Regions from separate parts of the Gilliamella sp. LMG 34361 genome, predicted to be linked through region 1. Evidence: riboswitches for the same ligand, from Rfam matches in the RefSeq annotation. Region 1 holds a riboswitch; the other holds the start of a gene.
The links. A riboswitch is a leader RNA that binds a small molecule or an ion and turns the genes downstream of it on or off. The one in region 1 is predicted to bind thiamine pyrophosphate.
Positions count from the first base shown of each region.

Region 1 (8,397 bases):
TTACAGATATTAAGTACTTCATTACGCCCAACAAATTGTTCATTTTTATCAATGATGGATAAGTGCAAATTGCCTGAAGATCTGATTCGATCAGGATCTTGACCATCACCATCACCATCATCATCATTCCAATAATGATAAGGTGCGCGAACAAGATGATTTAATATGATATCATCAGTATCAATTGGCATCAACATACCAATATCAGCAAAACTCTGACCCACATTTGGTAAAATGATCGGATTTGTCTCACTTGAAGTATTTGTTGCGGAAGTATATTTATCCCCATTAGATAAAGTTATCACGAGTAAATCGTCACCATCTGTTATACGGGTGCGACCTCCATCGAAGGTAAAATAGGGCGCATTACCATTGATAACATTCACCGTTTTTGATGTTAATGCATGGCTGGAAAAAGGAATTGTCAAAAAAGCCATTAACACTAAAACGATGATCTGTCGAGATAAAAAGGATCGATATAAGGATCGCGATAAGATTCTTGGGATTTCACGCAATCTCGATAAAAAACAAACGTTCGTGAAAAATGAACGGTAAGCACTTAATTTTGGCGAAGCTAAATTATAGGTTAGCCAAATTTCTTGTTTAAAATTACAATACATTTTGACTACCTTGTCAGTTAAATTTTTGATTTATTTGATTTTTATATTAACTGTTTAGCCGTTATTTATATACACTAAACAGCGCAAAAGTATAATGACTGAAAAAACACGATGCAACACTTTTTTCACGGTTAATTGTTAACTTTTGTTAAGGAATACTAGTTCTCGCCACAAATACGTTTTTTAACGCCAACTTCATTAGCGCCATTGTCTTAGCAAAGCATTTATTCCTTAACATCGTAACGTTATTTTTCATATGCCTATCTCTACAGCCCTAGGACTAAGAAATAAGTACTAAGGATAGACGCAAAGCCCGAGGTAGCTAGAACTAGTGCTGTAGGACGGATAACCAATAATCGAATCGACTATAAACTGATGATTACGATTAAATACATCACCCGTCCAATATTCATGCCAACCAGTAAGACCACTCCCCGGTCTGCGAAAGCCGGCCTCATTGTATTTGATCATTTCCCCCCATTCCGTAAAGAACCCTGCCCCAATGTGACGCTGAAAATAATGATTAGATGACAGAGGTTTCGCACTGACAGCACCTCGACAGTCCGGACGATTAGAATGCTGACAATTCGCATTAGTTAAATCCATAACCGCAGGCATACGATATCCAATTTTTGTACACCATGATGATGTACTTGAATAAGAGTATTCACTAGTACCACGGTTGACAAACCATTGCTTTAACACAAAACCATATTTTAACTCGATATCATTATTGTCACTATCTTTACCTTTACCAACTAACTCAAATACCTGAGGCAGAGATAGCTTATCTAAACGAGTTGGATTATCAGAAATCTGTTGCGAAGGGTCTTCAACAGCAGGACCTGTTAGCGTGACATGAACACTTTTATTTGTTGAGTTGGTCATCGTCACCTTAATACCAGCATTAGGTGAAACTACCTCCCACTCTAAAGGCTCAGCAACACCGGCTATCTGTAAATCAAAATACATATTATTAGCACCAGTAGTTGGGAAATTTTTCTCATAATCTGATGGACTAAATGACTGCGGAAGAAACCCATCAAACATGTCCCACATTGAAGAAGGACCGGCAAAATCTTCATCACGTTCAGGGTGAACTTTAGCAAAACAAATCACTGGTGAGGATATCTTAGGACTAATATAATAAGTGACATGACCCGGTCTAAAACGACTTAAATTAGGCACACCATAAAATGTTGTTAAATCGCCTCCAGTAGAAGCTGATAAGGTTAATTCATAAGGCGCTTTACAGATGTTAAGTACTTCATTACGCCCAACAAATTGTTCATTTTTATCAACGATGGATAAGTGCAAATTGCCTGAAGATCTGATTCGATCAGGATCTTGGCCATCACCATCACCATCATCATCATTCCAATAATGATAAGGTGCACGAACAAGATAATCTAATAAGATATCATCAGTATCAATTGGCATCAACATACCAATATCGGCAAAACTCTGACCCACATTTGGTAAAATGATCGGATTTGTCTCACTTGAAGTATTTGTTGCGGAAGTATATTTATCCCCATTAGATAAAGTTATCACGAGTAAATCGTCACCATCTGTTATACGGGTGCGACCTCCATCGAAGGTAAAATAGGGCGCATTACCATTGATAACATTCACCGTTTTTGATGTTAATGCATGGCTGGAAAAAGGAATTGTCAAAAAAGCCATTAACACTAAAACGATGATCTGTCGAGATAAAAAGGATCGATATAAGGATCGCGATAAGATTCTTGGGATTTCACGCAATCTCGATAAAAAACAAACGTTCGTGAAAAATGAACGGTAAGCACTTAATTTTGGCGAAGCTAAATTATAGGTTAGCCAAATTTCTTGTTTAAAATTACAATACATTTTGACTACCTTGTCGATTAAATTTTTGATTTATTTGATTTTTATATTAACTGTTTAGCCGTTATTTATATACACTAAACAGCGCAAAAGTATAATGACTGAAAAAACACGATGCAACACTTTTTTCACGGTTAATTGTTAACTTTTGTTAAGGAATACTGATAGATGGAAAACAGGATCGGTTATTTGTTGTTTATAAAAAAATGACACCTTTACCTTACCTATAAAAAATCACCATTTTCAACGTTAGAAATTTAGAGATTAGACTTTTGATTTTGACAATTTTGTGATCGTTTTTAGAAGAGATTTTGCACTTCAAAAACCTCGTTCCTCAACTTTTTTAAGTCAATATTCTAGCTTTTAATTCCCAATAAATTTGTTATTCTCTTGTTTTCAGTAAGTTGTTTTGGTGCTGCGTTAAAGATGATGTTGCCATTTTCGATAACAAGGCAACGTGAAAAATGGTTGAGTGAGTTATCTAAGTAGTGCGATACCATCATTAGCGTGAGATTAAATTCAGTACAGATTTGGTTGACAAGTGCTAGCATTTCAAAACGTAATGCTTGATCTAGCGCGGAAAAAGGCTCGTCTAATAATAATATTGGGCGATGTTGTATAAGGCAGCGTGCTAATGCCACTCGTTGGCGTTGCCCGCCTGATAGTTGTTCGGGATAGCGCTGGTTAAAGCCTTCAAGCCCAACACGAACAAGCATGTCACCAATGGTGGTTTGTTCGGTTTGACTGAGTTTTAATGCAGGTTTTATGCCTAAGGCAATATTTTGTTCAACCGTGAGATGGCTAAAAAGGTTGTTGTGTTGAAATAGCATTGATACTGGGCGTTTGCCCGGTAAGGTTGTGGTGACGTTTTGATGATTTAGGATGATTTGTCCTGAGTTAGGAAAGATAAATCCTGCAATTAAGCTCAGTAAAGTGCTTTTGCCTGCACCACTTGGACCAACAATAATAACCCGCTCTTTAGCGGCAATATTTAACGCAAAGTGCATATTGAAGTTGTCATATTGATATTCAATTTTTTGAAGTTCGATCATAATCCATCACAACCAATAAACTAAAGGATAAAAGTAATAAAATCGCAGCTGTCACTACGCTTTCTTGATAATGATAATGCGATATCTGTTGATATAAATAATAAGGTAAGGTGATAACTGATTGCCCACCAAATAATGCTATTACCCCAAAATCACCCAATGATAATATGGCGGCAAAAGCAAAACTCATTAACATAAGGTTCTTTAACCCCTTGAAATCAACCAAATAAAAATGCATCAACCCATTTATATTGAGAGATTGGCTTAGTTGCCAATAGCGCGCTGTGATGTCATACATTGGCATGGCTAGATTTTTGAGGATGAAAGGCAATGCCATTAATCCATTGCATAACATGATTAATAAACAGATGAAAGCCGTATTGTTACTATAACCAAAAAGTAATAGAAATAATCCTGACGCCAATACCATGCTCGGTATAGCCAAGATAAGTGAAGCAATTAGCATAAGTCGATTACTTAATTGTCGTTGTCGATTTATTAGTAGTCGACTATTTGTCCATAGCAATAATAAGCCTAGTAACATGGCAATCATAGCCGAACCAGTGGCAATAATGATTGAAGAAAGTAAGGCTTGTTGCAACATTGATGTTAGCAATGAAATTCTAAAAAAATAGATGCCTTGAAAGAGTATACAAAACAGCGGTAAGAGTATAAATAACTCCCCTATTACGATAATTATTACACTAATAACTTTTAGCCAATTTACTGTCGGTAATCGATAGTTGGCGTGACTAAATTTGACACTGAGCGTGCTTTGCGTTTTGTTTATTTTTTGCATTAAACCGATAAAAGTCACACAGCAAACCAACTGTAAACACGCAAGTAATGCTGCTTGTAGAAGATCAAAATCCCGCACAGCTTGATATATTGCAACTTCAAGCGTGGTATATTTTGGACCACCACCGAGAGCAAGCACAATGGCAAAACTCGAAAAACAGAGCATAAAAATAAGTGCAGTCATGGGTAGTATTTGTCTACGAAGTAATGGCCATTCGAGTAATTTGAAATACGTGAATGTTGAGAAGTTAAGTTGCGCAGCTAGCTGTTTTTGTTCAATAGGAACGCTGTTTAGTGTTTTGTAAAATAATGCACAAGCATAAGGAAAATTCAAGAATATATGCGCCAATAAAATACCTTGCAATCCATAAATATGAAATGGGAACGGGATATGTAGTAGTTGACAAACATATGCTAGTAAACCTTGTTGGCCATATACTGATAATAATCCTGTCACTACCACCAAGGCAGGCAAAATAAAGGTCATCGGCATCATTTTTATTAATAATCGTTTACCTTTAAAATCAATTAAGGATAGCGCTTTAGCCATTAAAATGGCTGATAAAAGTGAGAGTATTGTCGATAATATAGCTTGATAAAAGGTGATCCAAACAATATGCAGAACGTAGCTATCAAGATAGATCGTAACATTTCCTGATTGTAAGGCAAATCGCCAAATAGCGATAAGTGCCGAGCTTAATACAATGAGTATTAAGCTGGCAGCACTGATTCCTGGTAAAAACGATTTGAATTTTAACATTGGCGATACTGGCCTATTTGCTGATTGCCGTTTGCCATTCACGAATCCATGCTTTTTGATGTTTTTCGATCTCTTCTGGCTTAAATTCTAACGATTTGTTTACTGAATTGATTTGCGCAAAAGCATTAGGTAAATCAGTTTTGATAATTGGATACATTACGTTTTTTTCAGCAAATTGACGTTGCACTTCTGGTGTGAGTAAGTAACGTAAGAATTGGTGAGCTAGGTCAATTTCTTGGCTGTATTTGATGATGCCAGCCACTTCAACTTGGCGATAGTGACCTTCATCAAAAATAGCTGCTTCGTAATGGTGATTGTTTTCATTAATAATATGCGCCACAGGTGAAGTGCTGTAGCTAAGCACAAAATCGGCCTCACCCTTTAAGAACATACCATAAGCTTCGCTCCAACCTTTAGTGACAGTCACAGTGTTTTTAGCAATTTGTTGCCAAGCATCTGCTGCTTTGTCACCATACACTTTTTTCATCCAAAATAGTAAACCAAGTCCTGGTGTGCTGGTTCTTGGATCTTGATAGATGATTTTCCAATCGGCTTGATTATCTACCAGTTCATGTAATGAGTGCGGAGGATTTTTGACTTTGTCTTTGTTGTAGATAAAGGCAAAATAACCAAAATCATAAGGCATAAAACTATCGTCCCACCAGTTGGTATTGAGGTTGTCTGGTTTAGCGATTTGATGTGGAATAAGGATATTTGCTTGTTTTGCTTGTTCTAATAAGTTGTTATCTAGTCCTAAAATAACATCAGCATTAGTTTTGTCACCTTCAAGACGAATACGGTTTAAAACTGATACGCCATCACCTAATGTGACAACTTCAAGCTGGCAGTTACACTGCGCTTCAAACCCTTTTTTAATAGCTTCTCCAGGCCCCCATTGTGACATAAATGAGTTATAGCTATATACCGTTAAGGTGGGTAGTTCGGCGCTAACTAATTGGCTAAATAGTGAAAAAGAAATAATAATAGATAGTAAAAGGTTTTTACGAAACATTTTGCCTCCAAAGTTATAAGTAAAAGACAAAAGGTTTGAGCAGATATATTAACTCAAATCCCTCCGCTGGCATTATCCAGTTCAGGTTCGACGAGTTATGTCAGTCTGACACTCTCAGCCCTTTAGGGCACCCCGTTGAGAACAATAGGTAGTTTAGAGTGGGCGAGTAGAATTGTAAACAGTCGATCTGTTGATAGCGAGATAATTGTGCGATGTAGATATCAGCCGATCAGTGACAATTGTTGCGTTTGTCGGTATGATATGCCCCATTTATTTCTTATCGATTAGGTATAGTGTGAATATTCAACAATTATTAACGCAACGTGTTTCACAAGCAATGATTATGGCCGGTGCCGATAAAAACTGTGACGCTTTAATCAAGCAATCAGCTAAGGTTCAATTTGGTGACTACCAAGCTAATGGCATCATGTCTACCGCTAAAAAATTGGCTATGCCGCCACGAGCATTAGCTGAAAAGGTTTTGCAACATCTGGATATTGATGACATTGCCGATAAAGTGGAAATTGCTGGCCCCGGTTTTATCAATATCTTTTTAAAAGATAGTTGGATTGCCGAACAGAACGAAGTGGCGTTAAGTAACGATAAATTGAATATCACTTTACCCGCCAAACCACAAACTATTGTGGTTGATTATTCTGCGCCGAACGTTGCAAAAGAGATGCACGTTGGCCATTTACGCTCTACCATCATTGGAGATGCGAGTGTACGAGTATTAAGCTTCCTTGGTCATAATGTTGTTCGAGCTAACCATGTTGGCGATTGGGGTACTCAATTTGGAATGTTAATTGCTTATCTTGAAAAAATGCAAAATGAACATGCCAACGATATGGAACTGTCAGATTTAGAATCGTTCTATCGTGCCGCTAAAAAACATTACGATGAAGATGAAGTCTTTGCCGAAAAAGCCCGTAATTATGTGGTTAAACTTCAAGGTGGTGATGAGTATTGCCGCGATATGTGGCGAAAATTAGTTGATATAACCATGACACAAAATATTGCCACCTATAAACGCCTTAATGTGACATTATCGCTTGAAGATACTATGGGTGAAAGCATTTATAACAGCATGCTACCAGGAATTGTTGCCGATCTAAAACAGAAAAAGTTAGCTGTTGAGAGTGACGGTGCAATTGTGGTGTTTTTGGATGAGTATAAAAATAAAGAAGGCGAACCTATGGGCGTTATCATCCAAAAACGTGATGGCGGCTATCTCTATGCAACAACTGATATTGCCTGTGTCAAATATCGTTACGAGACCTTACATGCTGAGCGTATTTTATATTATACCGATTCACGCCAACACCAACATTTAGAACAAGTTTGGGCGATTGTCCATAAAGCGAAATATGTGCCAGAATCATTAAAGCTTGAGCACCATATGTTTGGTATGATGTTAGGTAAAGATGGTAAACCATTTAAGACACGTTCAGGCGATACGGTAAAATTAAATGATCTGCTGGATGAAGCAACAGAGCGTGCAGAGGCGTTAATTAAAAGTAAGAATCCTGATCTTTCAGCTCAAGAATTGGCGCAAGTGGTTGATGCAGTGGCAATTGGCGCTGTGAAATATGCCGATTTATCCAAAAATCGTACTACCGATTATGTTTTTGATTGGGATAATATGTTGTCATTTGAGGGCAATACGGCGCCTTATTTGCAATATGCCTATACTCGCGTGCTTTCTGTATTTAGAAAGTCAAATATTAGTGAAGATAGCTTAAGTGGTAATATCTATCTCGAAACGGATAAAGAACGAGCATTAGCGATACGATTAATTCAATTTGATGAAACGATTTCAAACGTTGCCGCTGAAGGGACGCCACATATACTTTGTGCATATTTGTATGATATTGCGACCTTATTTTCCAGCTTCTATGAGCACTGTCCTATTTTAGCGGCTGAAAATGAGGAGTTGAAACTTAGTCGTTTAAAACTAGCCTCTTTAACCGCGAAAACCCTTAAAACGGGCTTAGATATGCTTGGCATTAAAACCGTTGAGAAGATGTAATATAATACACCACCGATATTATTGAGTATTGGTGGTGTATCTTTATTAGATAAAAGGGTTGAAAAGTTGTTCTTTGAATAAACTTGCTTTAAATCCTTCAATATCATCCTAAGCCCCCCCTCTATCCTTTCATTAAAAAATGAAGTTGCTGCCAATCCCGTTTTTTCAACTATGAAATTCACACATTTATTAGTTTTAATTCAGCATAATTGGCAAAAAAATGAATTTAAAACAAACAAAATATTGAAGTGGTATAGACT
Region 1 covers NZ_OZ474903.1:1,371,784-1,380,180, reverse strand. The annotation lists gene AC5LXI_RS06655 (hypothetical protein) at 1-620, opposite strand, end outside; gene AC5LXI_RS06650 (hypothetical protein) at 915-2,489, opposite strand; gene thiQ (thiamine ABC transporter ATP-binding protein ThiQ) at 2,843-3,538, opposite strand; gene thiP (thiamine/thiamine pyrophosphate ABC transporter permease) at 3,516-5,138, opposite strand; gene thiB (thiamine ABC transporter substrate binding subunit) at 5,110-6,108, opposite strand; TPP riboswitch at 6,149-6,253, opposite strand; gene argS (arginine--tRNA ligase) at 6,404-8,137, shown strand.

Region 2 (8,397 bases), 850 kb from region 1:
TGGGAAAACCTCCGACTATTTCTTAACTGCCTACACGGCAGTGAACTGGAGATAAAGCACATATTGAGCTTTTTGCAATTTCTCAACTGCCTATACGGCAGGGAACTACGCAATACATACTATAAACATTATTTGAAAAAAGGCAAAGCGCAATTTTTGTTTTAAAAACACTTTTTTAAGTGGTTTTTTAGTATACTGATTTTTAATGGTTTTTTGGGTCAAGAGAAAGTTAACAATAAATGAAATTTAAATTCAAAAACCCCGTTCCTCAACTTTTTTGCTTTAATAAACATCTCTCCTCAAAATGTTTGATAGTTCATCAATTCTCTATGTTATGATTGAATAAAATCAAGATAGTTTTTCGTTATTTGATTGCCTTGAGGCTTTAAAATTGAAACATTTTCTCGTTTACTTTCATCCCAATGAAATAATTATCATCAGCTTAACAAGTATGGTTAATTTGAGTGATAAATTAGTTCGATATCCAACTGAAAAGATTAAAGAAATTAACATTAAGAAAGGTTAATTTAAAAACAAACTACATCTTGTAATAAATAATATATTTTTTACCATTCTTAATCGTTTTCTTTTAGTTAAATGGCAAAATCAAAATTTAAAAAATATTTTAAATACCTATCGTTTTTTTGAAAGTGATAAGAATAATTTTTCTCCTTTGATTTAGTTCTGTTAGCTAAACTTGCATATTTCTATTTTCTAGTTTAATTTATCGTCACTAACCAATTCACTTTTTGAGATGTAAAATGACGATATCATTTAAAGAACAACAACAAAGGATCAATTTTGTTAAACAATTTTTTGCTGATAAATTAGCCAATAACCTATCACTGATTGAGGTTCAAGCACCACTTTTAAGTCAAATTGGCGATGGCGTTCAAGATAATTTATCTGGCACTGAAAAGGCCGTTCAAGTTAATATTAAGAGTATTGCTAATGCAAAATTTGAAGTGGTGCATTCATTAGCAAAATGGAAACGCAAAATCTTGAGCCAACATAATTTTCCGATTGGTGAAGGTATTTATACCAATATGAAGGCACTACGCCCTGATGAAGATAAACTCTCTCCTATTCACTCTGTTTATGTCGATCAATGGGATTGGGAAAAAGTAATCAGTCCTGAAGATCGCAATTTAGCTTATTTAAAGCAAACTGTTGAGAAGATTTATAGCGCGATCAAAATAACCGAAAAAGCAGTTTCAGAAAAATATCATCTTTCTTGTTTTTTACCTGAAACAATCACTTTTATGGATAGTGAGCAGTTGTTAAAACGTTATCCACATTTATCACCAAAAGAGCGGGAAAATGCAATTACGAAGGAATTAGGCGCCGTATTTTTAATTGGTATTGGTGGTGAATTATCAAATAATGAAAAACATGATGTGCGTGCTCCGGATTATGATGATTGGAGCAGCGATAATGAAATGGGTTCGAAAGGTTTAAATGGTGATATTTTAGTATGGAATCCAGTGTTAAATAGTGGTTTTGAAATCTCATCAATGGGTATTCGTGTCGATCCAGAAACGTTAAAACGCCAATTAAAATTAACCAATAATGAAGATCGCTTACAATATGCTTGGCACAAAGCGTTAGCCAATGGTGATTTTTTGCAGACAATTGGAGGGGGAATTGGGCAATCTCGATTGATAATGCTGCTTTTACAACAACAGCATATTGGCCAAGTCCAAGCTAGTGTTTGGGATGATACAACTAAACAAAATTATCAACAACTTTTGTAATTCATATACAGCATACTTTACTTCAACCGGTAAAGTATGCTTTTAGTAACTTTTATCTAATCCCATTTGCCAAAAACCAGCCACAAGTTGAGTTGCTTATTTAAATATTTGAGCTAATTGTTCAAATCGGCTGGTATCTATACTTAATAAGCGTTCATTAATCCATGCAATTTCAGTTTGCATTGCTTGTTGAAATTTTTTACTAGCATACATATTGATCCAAGTGTGATAAGAGGTATTTTCGGCATCAAACCAATGCTAAAACCAATTGGCGCTCATACCATAACCAATTAAACAAGGCACTAAGACAATATGTAAATCTAATAAATCACCTTTTAATCCATCATCAATCACGTATCTTATATATTCCCTATTAGCTTTGGCTTCTTTTAATGTACTCAATTCATGTTCAGTAATTTGCCATTTTTTGCAATATTCAATATGTAAATCAAGTTCAATTTCGACAATGGTCTTTAAACTCTTTAATGATTGTCGTATTTGAATCAGATCATGACTTTGATATACAGAAAGCCCCCAAGCTCAAGAAAAGTTAATTAAAAAAAGATAATCTTGTTTTAGATAGTGTTGGAAGCAAGCTAAATCTAATGTTCACTCTCCTAATTGTTAAATAAAATCATGCTGAATATAGCAATCACTCTTACAAGATTTAATAAGTGCGTTAAACGATAGTATATGGACTCCCTTCTAAACAAATTAATATCAAGGAGTAACAGACTTGCAGAAAAAATGTGTTGTAAACTTCCTTCGTCGGTGTTAACTGAATCAGGTTCAACGGGTTTAATCTCAGCCTAGGGCACACCAGTTTAACAATTATTTAATAGATGAAATAGATAAGAAGGAACTTATTATTTAATCCTTCTTTTTAATTATTAACTATTCAGTTTTTTGTTCAATTTTTGACTCCTGATTTTCTGTAGATGATGGTGCAGAAGTTTGAACTTTTTCACTCTCAGTTTGAGTTGAGACTGGAGCTGGGGCTGAATCTGAAGCAGGAGCTTGACTCGAAGCCGGAACGTTACTTAAATTGGGTTCATTACTATCTTTTGGCGTTGTAGAGTTTGGCGCGATTGATGACTCGGCCGGTGTTTTTGGTTCCTCTTTAGTTACTTCATTGGAACTATGTCGGGCCCGAATATAGACAATGTTTTGTTGACCGCGATCACATGATCCAACAATTTTACCTTCTAGGTTCTGTTCATTTTGGTCTGATGGAACTAGTTTTAATTGGAAACTGTCTTCATTAACACCGTTATTTTTGATTTTTTCGGCGATATTTGCCCTGATTTCATCACAATTTGATGCAGATGCAACCACAGGAAGGCCCAACAATAAAACTAACGCTAACTTTTTCATACTCTTTCCTTAATGTCATTTAAGATTAATGCATTATAGAATGATTAATTAAACTGTCTATATCGTTTTAAGCAACGCATAAATATATGTTATCAATAGATTTAAAAAAGTTCGCTTAATAACAATTAGTTGAATTTTACCTTAATTACGATCTTGTTGTTCAATTGATTTTAATTTATCTAAAACCCATGACCGAATATCGGACAATTCTGCTTCAGATAATCGATTAACAAAATCTCTTTTTTCGTGGAGATGTTTGCGATCTTCTTCTGTCAAAACCACACCTTTTAAATTTAATAATACCTCTTTACGGTACATAGAATAGATAAAATCTTTTATCAATTCATCAGAAAGATTAATGTCAGCCATTTTGATTTCCTTATTTTATTGAGCTTATCTAATTAATGCCATCATTTGTAATTTCAAAGATAAATCCAGACCAAAAAGTAGACCGACTTTAACTATAATCTAATCGCTATTAGATAACAATGGTTGAACCAGACAAAAAACCGATAAGTTAGCGATTAATATAATTACTGAAGTTTAAATTATTCACTTTATTATTTGATAAGTATTTAACAAACCTGTTGATAACTAAATAACGATATGATTATTAATGTTTTAATATCATGGTTAAATTTTAACCACCAAAATTTTACTCTTATATTAGCTAAAGTAATCAAGTCCATTTGATAATATTTGATTAAATAATAAAAGATAAAAAAAGCAGCATAACATTTGCAATATGCTGCATAAATAACACAAAGAATCGAAAACAAGAAAAAACTTATAAAGCAGTGAAGAAAGCGATTAAACCAAATAATACGCCTGGAGAGTTAGCTATCGCAATTGGCCAATCCTTTTTTTGTTGTAATAAACCATAACAGACCCATAAAGAGCAGTTGATTGCGGCCGCTAAAGGTTGAGTTGGATTGGTTTTGAGTCCATGAAGATTATCGATAATTTGTGGGATATAAGACACGTACATACCTAATGATGCAATAGTTGCAATAACACCCAAATAGTGAAAAGCCTTTGGCGAAAGATTCAAAATCAACCTACCTGCTTAAATATGAATGAAGCGAATAATCTAACATATATCACAAACGAGTTAAACCTTGTTATATCTTGGCTCCAGATAATTTTTTGTAAATAAAATGATAAAATATTTTAGTTCAATTTACTTTTGACAAATAAAACAACAGCATTATTTGCTGTTGACTGTTTAATTAGTGATTTCATCTAATTTTGCAAGCAATATACTTGTAATAAAGTAAAATGATTATTGTTACAACTTTGCGGCTATTTTGAGACCATAACTAAGATTTTAGCGATTGAAGCTGCTGACGCAAATGATAGCACCTCTTTAGCTACAGGTAGTAGAATGGCAACAAATATACCCGATTTTCTTAGTGCAAGAGCGTTTACTTTAATTGACGCATCCATGCAAATTTACTAAACGGTTAATATTGGTACTAAACCTGTGATGAGTCCATTTGTAAAAGATCCAAAATATTTTCCCGTTCCTAGTGAAAAGGTGTATAAACGTCCTTTTATAATTAACATTATTCACATCATTACATCCCGAAATTTTTTAATGCATGGTTTTATTTTCATACCACCAGCTTTATTTTTTATAATTTGAATAATTGTTTTACACTTTTTATCTGCTTAGAATCTAAATCACTGCCAAAATTCCTTGATTTGGCATCTAAATAACCGTATTTCTCGGCGACTGCTGCTTTTATTGTTGTCACAAAATCATCACCAATGTTATAGATATTTGATAAACGGCTTATTTCTTTTTGTAATAGTTGGAGCTGTTTGAAATCGTTTTCTTTAAACGCTTTTACTATACATGCAAATAGTTCGGGCACGACGTTATTTAAACCAGATAGAACACCCGCACCACCATTAAGTAAATTCGGAATGAAATATTCATCAAAACCAGCAAATACCGAAAAATCGTTACGGATTGCTTGAGAAGCAAGCACAATGGAACGAGTGTGAGAAGCACAATCAATTGTATCTTTAATACCAATAAATCTTGGACAATTCACCATCAGTTTTGAAACAAGTTTTGCATCAACATCACAGCCAGTACGAGCAGGAAAATTGTAAATAAACCAATCACCAAGAAATCTAGAATTTAGGTATTTGTAATATTCATATAATTGATTAGCTGTCTGTGCCAAATAGTAGTGTGGTAATGCCATTACCGCTGGATATCCTGCATCATATGCAGCATCCGCTAAACGGATCATGTCATCAACTACGGTGGTAGAAACATTGACAATTAACGGTAAATGTGTGAACTGATGAGCGTGTTTGATAATAGCTAATCGTTCGTTGATGCTTAATGTCGCAAACTCACCAATTGTGCCCATAACCAAAATACCATTGATTTTTGCATCAGTTAACATTTGGTAGTGTTTTTCCATAGCAGCAAAGTCAATTTTATTTTTGTTATTAAATGGTGTGATAGCCGGGCAAATTGCTCCCGAAAACTTAAGTGATTTTTTCATAGTGGCATCCTTATTTTTACACCAATATATTGAAATATAATAAATCCAATTACAACAGCGTTACTATTTAATCAATTAGAAAATTACTCAACCATATTTTTTAGTTAATGTGATCAAGATCACCGAATTAAATCTAAAATGAATAAAATAGGTGATTGTAAAAAATAATAGATAGATTTAGACTAATTTAAATTCAATATATTGGTGTAAAATGTATGAATAAAATATCGCAAACGCCAGCCATTGATAAAGCCACGCTAATTTTGAAATTTATTGCTCATAATGGTGGGGTGACATATACGCAAATTTATCAAGGCCTTTGTTTACCGCAAAGTTCTTCGTCATTGATCTTGAAAAGTATGGTGACTAATGGTTTATTACGACAAAAAGGAAATAAGTATTTTTTAGGGCTTAATCTGTATGAATTTGGTAATAAAGCAATTGAGCAATTTAATATTAAGGATTTAGCTCTTGAACCACTCTCTTTTTTGCGGGATAAAACACAGTTGGCTTGTCATTTAGGTATTTTGGATGGTGATGCTGCAATCTATTTAGCTAAAATTGAGAGCGATAATGCGATACAAATTAAAAGTTGGTTAGGTCGTCGATTATCTTTACATAGTTCGGCATTAGGTAAGGTACTGTTAGCTTGGTTACCGGAACAACGTATTGATGATCTGTTTCCTAGTGAACAGTTGCCAATTAAAACTAAAAATACCATAGCAACTAAAACTGATTATAAAAAGGCATTGCAATTCGTAAGAAAGCAAGGTTGGGCATTTGATGATGGCGAAGACTTTGATGAGGTAACTTGCTTAGCCGCTCCGATTTTTGATAAGCATGGTAATGTTATCGCCGCAATGAGTACCTCAGGAATAAGATTTCAAATGCCGCAAGAACGAATTGCTGAATTTACAGAATATTTGTTGATCGCAGCAAACATGTTAACTAAGAAAATAATTGGCTAGTTATCATATAAGACCTTTTTCAACGACCATATCTAGCAATTATAGTTGAAAAAGGTTTTTGTTAAGTTATGAAAGGCTAGTTTGTTTGGTCTCTTTACCAAGAAATAGTATTGCTAAGATAGCTACCAAAATTGATAAGCTAAATAAACCAAATATCATGCTAACACTAATTTGATTAGCCATTAAAAACCCAACCATTAATGGGCCTAATATGCCGCCAATTCGGCCTATTGAGGCAGCCATGCCAGCACCAGTTGCACGAATATTAGTGGTATATTGTTCTGGCGTGTAGGCATGCTCCCCAAGCACCTAGGTTGAAAAATGATAGTAATGCGCCACTAGGTTTATTGAGTCAGCAATACAAAATAAATACGCACTGATCAAGGTTCCGAATAAATACGCTATTAATACCCATTTTCGCCCTACTCGTTCGATCAACCAAGCAACGGTAAAATAACCTGGTAATTGCGCTAGAGTCATCATGAAAATGTAGCCAAAACTTTTTACCATATCAAAGCCTTTATGCATCATCACGCTTGGTAACCATAAGAACATGCCATAATATGAAAACACCACACAAAACCAAACAATCCATAACATTATCGTCTGACGACAAAATGAGCTCGATAGTAGCGATTGTAGTTTTTTGATGATGGGTTCTTTTTGAGCATTATAATCTTGATATGAATGTGAATCAGGTAAGTTGAAGCGTAGGTAAAGGGCATAAAATGCCGGTATTGCACATAAGATCATTGCGCCTCGCCAACCGACTGCTGGTAGAGGAATTAAAAAGTATGCGATTAAGGCTGCTAAAATCCAACCTACGGCCCAAAAGTTCTCAAGTAATACCACAACGAGCCCACGCACCTGAGGTTCAACACTTTCACTCACAAGTATTGATGCCACTGGCAGTTCACCACCTAAGCCCATACCAATGAAGAATATTAAAATCAGTAAGCTACCTAGTCCCCAAGCAAAAGCCCTTAAACCGCTGGCAATACTGAACATTAATAAAGTGAATAAAAAAGCAGATTTATGCCCTTTTTTATCGGCATAAATACCAAATAAAAAGGCACCAACAGCCATACCAATTGAGTTAACACTACCGATCCAACCAAGTTGTGCGGGTGTGAGACCCCAATCTTGTTTTAAAGCAGCTAATATGAAGGATAATAATCCAACGTCCATTGCATCAAAAAGCCAGCCTGTACCAGCAATAAGCAATAATTTGTTTGTAGATAATAGTGCGGTTTTTGAACTTTCCATAATAAATTAACCAATAAAATCTTGGTAAGCGTGGTCAAAACAGATTTTTTTTAAAATGTCCATAGCTTAATCGGATTGAACCAACATTATCACCGAACTCTATGCCTTGTGATACAATAGTGTGTTTGGATAATAATTGATTTAAAATCGCCAACTCTTGTGCGGCACTACTAACAGGTAAATGAGCATATAAATGAAAACCGCCGGTAGGTATTTGGTAAGTGATGTCTCCTTTAAAATAATTATTAAGCCAATCCATTAACTGAGTGGCTTTGTGCTCTAATTGTAGACGTAACCACTTTTGGTGGGTTTGGTAATGATTTGTTAAATACTCTTCGGCTAAAAGTTGCGGTAATATACTTAATCCTGAGTCAATATGTTGACGTATATTGGCCAGTTTTTCGATAATTTCGCACGGAGCAATCATCCACCCTACACGTATATTACGACCGATATATTTGGATAATGATCCTAAATAGACAACTTGATTACTGGTATCGAATTTTTTTA
Region 2 covers NZ_OZ474903.1:2,218,777-2,227,173, forward strand. The annotation lists gene asnA (aspartate--ammonia ligase) at 762-1,754, shown strand; partial or broken gene AC5LXI_RS10505 (thiaminase II/PqqC family protein) at 2,013-2,351, opposite strand; TPP riboswitch at 2,498-2,586, opposite strand; gene AC5LXI_RS10510 (DUF1161 domain-containing protein) at 2,649-3,128, opposite strand; gene AC5LXI_RS10515 (hypothetical protein) at 3,270-3,497, opposite strand; gene AC5LXI_RS10520 (SemiSWEET family transporter) at 3,916-4,179, opposite strand; gene AC5LXI_RS10525 (hypothetical protein) at 4,431-4,574, opposite strand; gene AC5LXI_RS10530 (dihydrodipicolinate synthase family protein) at 4,763-5,653, opposite strand; gene AC5LXI_RS10535 (IclR family transcriptional regulator) at 5,869-6,621, shown strand; partial or broken gene AC5LXI_RS10540 (MFS transporter) at 6,688-7,887, opposite strand; gene AC5LXI_RS10545 (aminotransferase-like domain-containing protein) at 7,922-8,397, opposite strand, start outside.
Region 2: another riboswitch for thiamine pyrophosphate. It lies ahead of AC5LXI_RS10505 (thiaminase II/PqqC family protein); the one in region 1 lies ahead of thiB (thiamine ABC transporter substrate binding subunit).